3 regions of the Comamonas sp. NLF-1-9 genome follow, and region 2 is predicted to be linked to each of the others. Evidence: predicted binding sites of a transcription regulator. Region 2 holds the regulator's gene; each other region holds the start of a gene.
What was found. The regulator HrcA, encoded in region 2, represses chaperone genes, less so after heat shock. The targets are predictions, from matches to a motif close to TTAGCACTCNNNNNNNNNGAGTGCTAA.
Positions count from the first base shown of each region.

Region 1: a site for HrcA is predicted at 1,261-1,287, ahead of rpoH (RNA polymerase sigma factor RpoH). Genes of this name have one in related genera too.
Region 3: a site for HrcA is predicted at 915-941, ahead of groES (co-chaperone GroES). Genes of this name have one in related genera too.

Region 1 covers NZ_CP078069.1:372,098-374,292, reverse strand. Annotated here, with positions in the region: gene KUD94_RS01760 (EAL domain-containing protein) at 1-632, shown strand, start outside; gene cutA (divalent-cation tolerance protein CutA) at 681-1,079, opposite strand; gene rpoH (RNA polymerase sigma factor RpoH) at 1,322-2,195, shown strand, end outside.
Region 2 covers NZ_CP078069.1:1,301,704-1,303,898, forward strand. Annotated here, with positions in the region: gene KUD94_RS06320 (SPOR domain-containing protein) at 1-301, opposite strand, end outside; tRNA gene KUD94_RS06325 (tRNA-Ile) at 469-545, opposite strand; gene hrcA (heat-inducible transcriptional repressor HrcA) at 590-1,594, opposite strand; gene KUD94_RS06335 (NAD kinase) at 1,710-2,195, shown strand, end outside.
Region 3 covers NZ_CP078069.1:1,530,494-1,532,688, reverse strand. Annotated here, with positions in the region: gene groL (chaperonin GroEL) at 1-459, opposite strand, end outside; gene groES (co-chaperone GroES) at 541-831, opposite strand; gene KUD94_RS07425 (bifunctional nicotinamide-nucleotide adenylyltransferase/Nudix hydroxylase) at 1,017-2,057, opposite strand; gene metK (methionine adenosyltransferase) at 2,131-2,195, opposite strand, start outside.

The DNA of each region.
Region 1 (2,195 bases), 930 kb from region 2:
GCCTGGTGGGGCCGGCGCAGTTCATCCAGCTCGCCGAAGAGACCGGGCAGATCATGGAAATCGGCCAATGGGTGTTGCAGGCCGGCATGCAGCAGCAGGCGCGCTGGCAGGCCCAGGCAGAGCTGCGCCCCCTGAGCCTGTCGCTCAACATCAGCGCACGCCAATTCCTGCAGGAGGGTTTTGCCGGCGAGCTCGCCAGTCTGCTTGCGCGCAGCGGCGCCAACCCCGAGCGGCTGCGGCTGGAGCTGACCGAAAGCGTGCTGCTGAGCAACGTGCAGGGCGTGATCGAGATCATGCAGCAGCTGCGCACGCTGGGGCTGTGGCTCTCGCTCGACGACTTCGGCACCGGCTACTCCAGCCTGGGCTACCTCAAACGCCTGCCGCTGTCCGAACTGAAGATCGACCAGGGCTTCGTGCGCGGCATGCTGGACAACCCCACCGATGCGGCGATTGCGCGCAGCATCATCACGCTGGCCGACTCGCTGCAACTCACCGTCGTGGCCGAAGGCGTGGAAACCCAGGCGCACCACGCGCTGCTGCTCGACCAGGGTTGCCGCAAGTTTCAGGGCTATCTGTTCGGCCGCCCGGTGCCGCTGGCCGATTTCGAGGTGGCCGTGCGCGCCCAGCTCTGAAGCGGCGCCGGCATTGCCTTCGGGGCCGCGGCCGCGCGCTGCTCAAGCCTAGCCGGCACCGGGCAGGGCTTGGCCGGTTTCGGCGCGCACCCAGTCGGCGTAGGCGTTGCTTACCTCGCAGGTGTGCACCGCCAGCTCGGGCAGTTCGTAGGGATGGTGGGCGCGCAGCAAGGCCAGCAGCGCCGGCGCCTGCGCCTGCGTCGTCTTGCCGTCGAGCCGCCACTCGGCTTCGCGCTGCAGCGCGCCCTTCCAGCGGTAATGCGATTGCACCTGCGCCACCTGCACGCAGGCCGCCAGGCGCTGCTGCAGCGCCAGGGCCGCAAGCCGCTCGGCATCGTGCGCCTGTGCGACCGTGGTGCTCACGATCGCGATAGTCTCAAGTCCCAGCATCGCTCCTGGCTCCTCATTCACGGCCCACTGCCGCGCAGCAGGCTTGGTTTCGTTCATGGTTTGGCCAGCGTGTGGCCGCTGCCAGACTACCCCAGCGCCGCGCTGACCGCCAGCCGCGCCCGACGCAGGCCAACCCGCCGCTTGAAAGGCACGCGACGCCCGGCGCACCACCGGGCGCGCACGCCATTTGCCCGCACTAGGCACCCTTCGGAACCTGACATTCGGGGGAACTTCGGTTTTGGCACTCTACCTAAGCGAGTGCTAACATTTAGACCAAGACACAGAAAGGACCGCCCCCCATGACACTGTCCGAAGCCCGTACCAGCACCGCCCTGACGCCTGCCAACCCCTGGGCCATGGTGCCACCGCTGGGCAACCTGGACGCATACATCACCGCGGTCAATCGTTTGCCCATGCTCACGCTCGACGAAGAGCAGCGTTTTGCACGCCAACTGCGCGAAGACAACAACCTGGAGGCTGCGGGCCGGCTGGTGCTGTCGCACCTGCGGCTGGTGGTTTCCATCTCGCGGCAATATCTGGGCTATGGCCTGCCCCATGGCGACCTGATCCAGGAAGGCAATATCGGCCTGATGAAGGCCGTGCGCCGCTTCGACCCCGACCAGGGCGTGCGCCTGGTCAGCTACGCCATGCACTGGATCAAGGCCGAGATTCACGAATACATCCTGAAGAACTGGCGCATGGTCAAGGTGGCAACCACCAAGGCGCAGCGCAAGCTGTTCTTCAATCTGCGCTCGATGAAGCAGGAATTCAAGGCCGAGGCCGAGAACGCCGAAACCTACCGCGAAACCCTCTCCGAGCACGAGATCGACGCCATGGCCGAGCAGCTCAAGGTCAAGCGCGAAGAAGTCATGGAGATGGAAACGCGCATGTCGGGCGGCGACGTGCTGCTCGACCCGGCCCCGAGCGACGACGGCGAGCAGAGCTTCGGCCCGATCTCCTACCTCAGCGACGCCGCTTACGAGCCGACGCGGGTGATCGAATCGCGCCAGCGCGACACCCTGGCCACGCAAGGCATCGCCACCGCGCTGCAGGAGCTCGACGAGCGCAGCCGGCGCATCGTCGAAGAGCGCTGGCTCAACGTCAACGACGACGGCTCTGGCGGCATGACGCTGCACGACCTGGCGGCCGAGTACGGCGTGAGCGCCGAGCGCA
Region 2 (2,195 bases):
CCAGCACGATCTGCGCCCCGAGCAACAGCAGCGCCAGCGCGACGACCAGCAGCAGCCACAACCCAAGCCAGGACCACAGACCGCGAAACGCCAACCACGCAGGCGCCGCCACGGCCGCGGCCCAGTTCCACGAGGGCAGCGCGCGCCCAGCGGCATCGAACCGCGCAAAAACCTTCAGGTAACGCACGAGGTGCGTCGGCCCCAACGCCGCCGCCCGCAACTGCGCCGGCAGCCCGCCGACACCGTCGGCCGGCGCAGACATGCCAAGCGGCTGGGGCAAGCTGTCGGCGGTATCGGACATGGAGCAAAGGCGGGCAGGCAGCGAAACGATGCGGGAACCCGGCGATTATTAGCGGTCCCGCCGCGCCGTCCAAACGCCGGGGGCCCATGGGCGCCACTGGAGCCGGAGACTGCGGGAAAGAAAAAACCCCACTACGTTTCATGTAGCGGGGTTCCTTTTTGCGGTCCTGGTAGGCCGTGTTGGACTTGAACCAACGACCAAAGGATTATGAGTCCTCTGCTCTGACCAACTGAGCTAACGGCCCGAAAGCATGGCCCGCGCAAGGCGGGCCGGGCGCATTGTAGTGGTTCAGCTCCTGTGGCTCAGCGCGTTGCTAACCAGGCGCGAGGTGATGTCCACGATCTGGATCATGCGGTCGTAGGGCATGCGCGTCGGGCCGATCACGCCCAGCGTGCCGACGATCTGGCCGTCGACCTCATAGGGGGCGCTGACCACGGACAGCTCTTCGAACGGCACCACCTGGCTTTCGCCGCCAATGAAGATGCGCACGCCCTCGGCGCGGCTGGAGATGTCGAGCAGGCGCAGGATCTGCGTCTTTTGTTCGAACAGCGTGAAGGCGCGGCGCAGGTTGTCCATGTCGCTGGAAAAGTCGCTCACCGCCAGCAGGTTGCGCTCGCCGGAGATGATGACCTCGTCCTGCGATTCGTCCAGCGCCTCGCTGCTGGCGTTGACCGCTGCCTGCATGAGCTGGACGATCTCGGCGCGCAGGCTGTCCACTTCGCTCTTCAGGCGCTCGCGCACCTGTTCCATGGTCAGGCCGCCGTAGTTGGTGTTGAGAAAGTTGGCCGCCTCGACGAGCTGCGACTGGCTGGGGTCGGTCTCGGTGAAGATGACGCGGTTTTGCACGTCGCCGTCGGGCGAGACTATGATCACGAGCACGCGCCGCTCCGACAGCCGCAGAAACTCGATGTGCCGGAATACCGAGGCCCGGCGCGGCGCCATCACCACGCCGACGAACTGCGACAGGCTGGAGAGCATGTGCGCCGCATGCGCTATCACTTTTTGCGGCTGCTCGGGCTTGATCTGCAGGTGCGGCAGACGCTCTTTCTGCACCGTGAGCATGGTGTCCACGAACAGGCGGTAGCCCTTGGCGGTGGGGATGCGCCCGGCCGAGGTGTGCGGGCTGGCGATGAGGCCGAGCTCTTCCAGATCGGACATGACGTTGCGCACCGTGGCCGGCGAAAGCTCCAGCCCGGAGGCGCGCGACAGCGTGCGCGAGCCGACCGGTTGCCCCTCGGCGATGTAGCGCTCCACCAGCGCCTTGAGCAACAATTTGCCACGCTCGTCCAGCATGCGTTTCATTCTAGGGCCAGTCGCGGCCCGCACCCCGCTCCGCGCCCCCGAGCACCGCACCAGCGCTTACCATAGCAAGCCATACCGGCCCGCAGCGGGTGTTGTAATCAAGGCCATGCAATCCATCTTCCACCGCATCGCCGTGATCGGCAAGTACCAGAAGTCGCGCGCACGCAGCGTGCCCGACACCTTGTGCAAGGCGGTGCGCGAGATCGCCGCCTTCGCGCTGCAGCACGGCTGCGAGGTGGCGCTGGACGATGAAACCGCGGTCAATGTCAAGCTGCGGGACTTTCCCACACACGACCTGGACGCGATCGGGCGCCACTGCGACCTGGCGCTGGTGGTGGGCGGCGACGGCACCATGCTCAGCGTGGGCCGGCGTCTGGCGCGCCATGGCACGCCGCTCATAGGCATCAATCAGGGGCGGCTGGGCTTCATCACCGACATCGCGCTCGAAGGTTTCGAGGCCATGCTCGCGCCCATGCTCGAGGGGGCCTATGAAGAGGATGTGCGCCCGCTGATGCACGGCAGCGTGCTGCGCGGGCGCGACTGCGTGTTCGAGGCGCTGGCACTCAACGACGTGGTGGTCAATCGCGGCTCG
Region 3 (2,195 bases), 230 kb from region 2:
GTTGGCCGAGATCGAGCCGACCTGGGCAATTTCCTTGCTGGTGGTGGTGGCCTTGGAGGCCTGCTTGAGCTGCTCGACCAGCGCCACGACGGCCTTGTCGATGCCGCGCTTCAAATCCATCGGGTTCAGGCCGGCGGCCACGTACTTGGTGCCTTCGCGCACGATGGCCTGGGCCAGCACGGTGGCCGTCGTCGTGCCGTCACCGGCGATGTCGTTGGTCTTGGACGCGACTTCCTTCACGAGCTGGGCGCCCATGTTCTGCAGCTTGTCCTTGAGCTCGATTTCCTTGGCGACCGACACGCCGTCCTTGGTCACCGTGGGGGCGCCGAAGCTGCGCTCGAGCACCACGTTGCGGCCCTTGGGGCCGAGCGTGACCTTGACCGCGTTGGCCAGGATGTTCACGCCTTCCATCATGCGGGCGCGTGCGTCACCGCCGAAAACTACGTCTTTTGCTGCCATGTTTGGCTCCTGAAAATATGAATGAAATCAGCCTCAAACGCTTTGCTGACAAGCGCTTGGAGCTATGAATTGATGAGTTGATTACTTCTCGACGACGGCAAACAAGTCGTCTTCCTTCATGACCAGCAGCTCTTCGCCGTCGACCTTGACGGTCTGGCCGCTGTACTTGCCGAAGAGCACGCGATCGCCGATCTTCACGCCCATGGCGACGAGCTCGCCCTTGTCGTTCTTGCGACCCGGGCCCACGGCCAGCACTTCACCCTGATCGGGCTTCTCGGCGGCGTTGTCGGGAATGACGATGCCCGAGGCCGTCTTGGTTTCGTTTTCGAGGCGCTTGACGACCACGCGGTCGTGCAGAGGACGAAGTTTCATGGCAACTCCTGAAATTCACTGGTTGAAGAGGGTTCGCAAAAGCGGCCCCTGAGGGCCGCCATGCGCGCTTGGGTGTCGCGCTGTTAGCACTCAAACCCAACGAGTGCTAATCATAAGGGCGTTTGGACCGTTTTCAAGGCCCGCGCGCAGGATTTCATCGTGCGCCCGCGCGCGCGGCGAGACACTCACAGCAGGTGCAGGAACTGGTCGAGGATCCGGAAATGGTCTTCGAAGAATTGCGCTTCCATGCCGGGCAGCTCGTGCAGCGCGACCCAGCGCGCCTGGGCCGCATCGTCGCCGCCGTGCACCGCAGGCGGCGCGGTATCACACAGATCGATGTGGTGCACGTGGGTGATGGTGCGCCCGCGCTGGCTGCGGTCGGGGTGGTCGAACACCTGCACCGAGCGCAGGCCCTGGGCCAGGCGCTCTGGCGCGAGCGCGCAGCCGGTTTCCTCGCGCAGCTCGCGCACGCAGGATTGCCATAGCGTGTCACGCGGCTCCAGAAAGCCGCCGGGCAGCGCCCACAAACCCTGGCCCGGCGCGTGGGCGCGCTGCACCAGCAGCACCTGATCGCGGCAGCGCAGCAGCGCGTCCACGGTGACGAAGACGGGCGGGTAGGGCGCCCCCGCCCAAGCCTGGCGGTAGTCGCGCAGCATGCGCCACTCCGCCTGCAGGTAGCGGTAGGGAGCTTGCGCGGCCATGCGGCGCAGCAACGCGAGCGTGGCGGGCGGCGCCTGCTCTGCAAAGGGCGCGAGCGCACCCGCTACCTCGCCTGGCGCGGCACCCAGCCAGGCATCGCGCAACTGGGACGAGTCGATCGCGCCCATGCGCGGCAGACTCAGCAACTGCCAGCCTGGGAATGCGCGCAGGTATTCGCTGCTTGCATCCTTGAAGTGGCCGACGAGCGCGACGCGCGCGTCGGGGCCCGCGTGCTGTGCGACGGCGCGGCGCACCGCATCGGCCCAGCGCGGCTCGTCGTAGTAGTCGCGCACCGGGCAGGTGACGAGGCGCTCGCGCAGCGGCGCTTCAACGCTCGCGCGCAGCAGCTCTGCGCGTTCCTCCCAGGTGAAAGGATTGCGCGGCGTGCGCGCCTGAAAGGCCGACCCCAGCACGACGACGACCAGGCGCGCCTGCCGCGCCGCTTCCTGCAGCAGCGCAAGATGCCCACTGTGCACCGGCTGGAAGCGGCCTATCAGTACGGCAATGTCAAAACGGTACGGGTCCATGGTGTCGGCGGCCACGCGCAGCAGCGCGGCTTGTGGTGCAAGGCCGCTTGAAGTTGCTGCGCACCTTCAAGGTTTACAACCCCGCTGCTGCACGCAGCAGCGCGGCCTTGTCCGTTCTCTCCCAGGTGAATTCGGGTT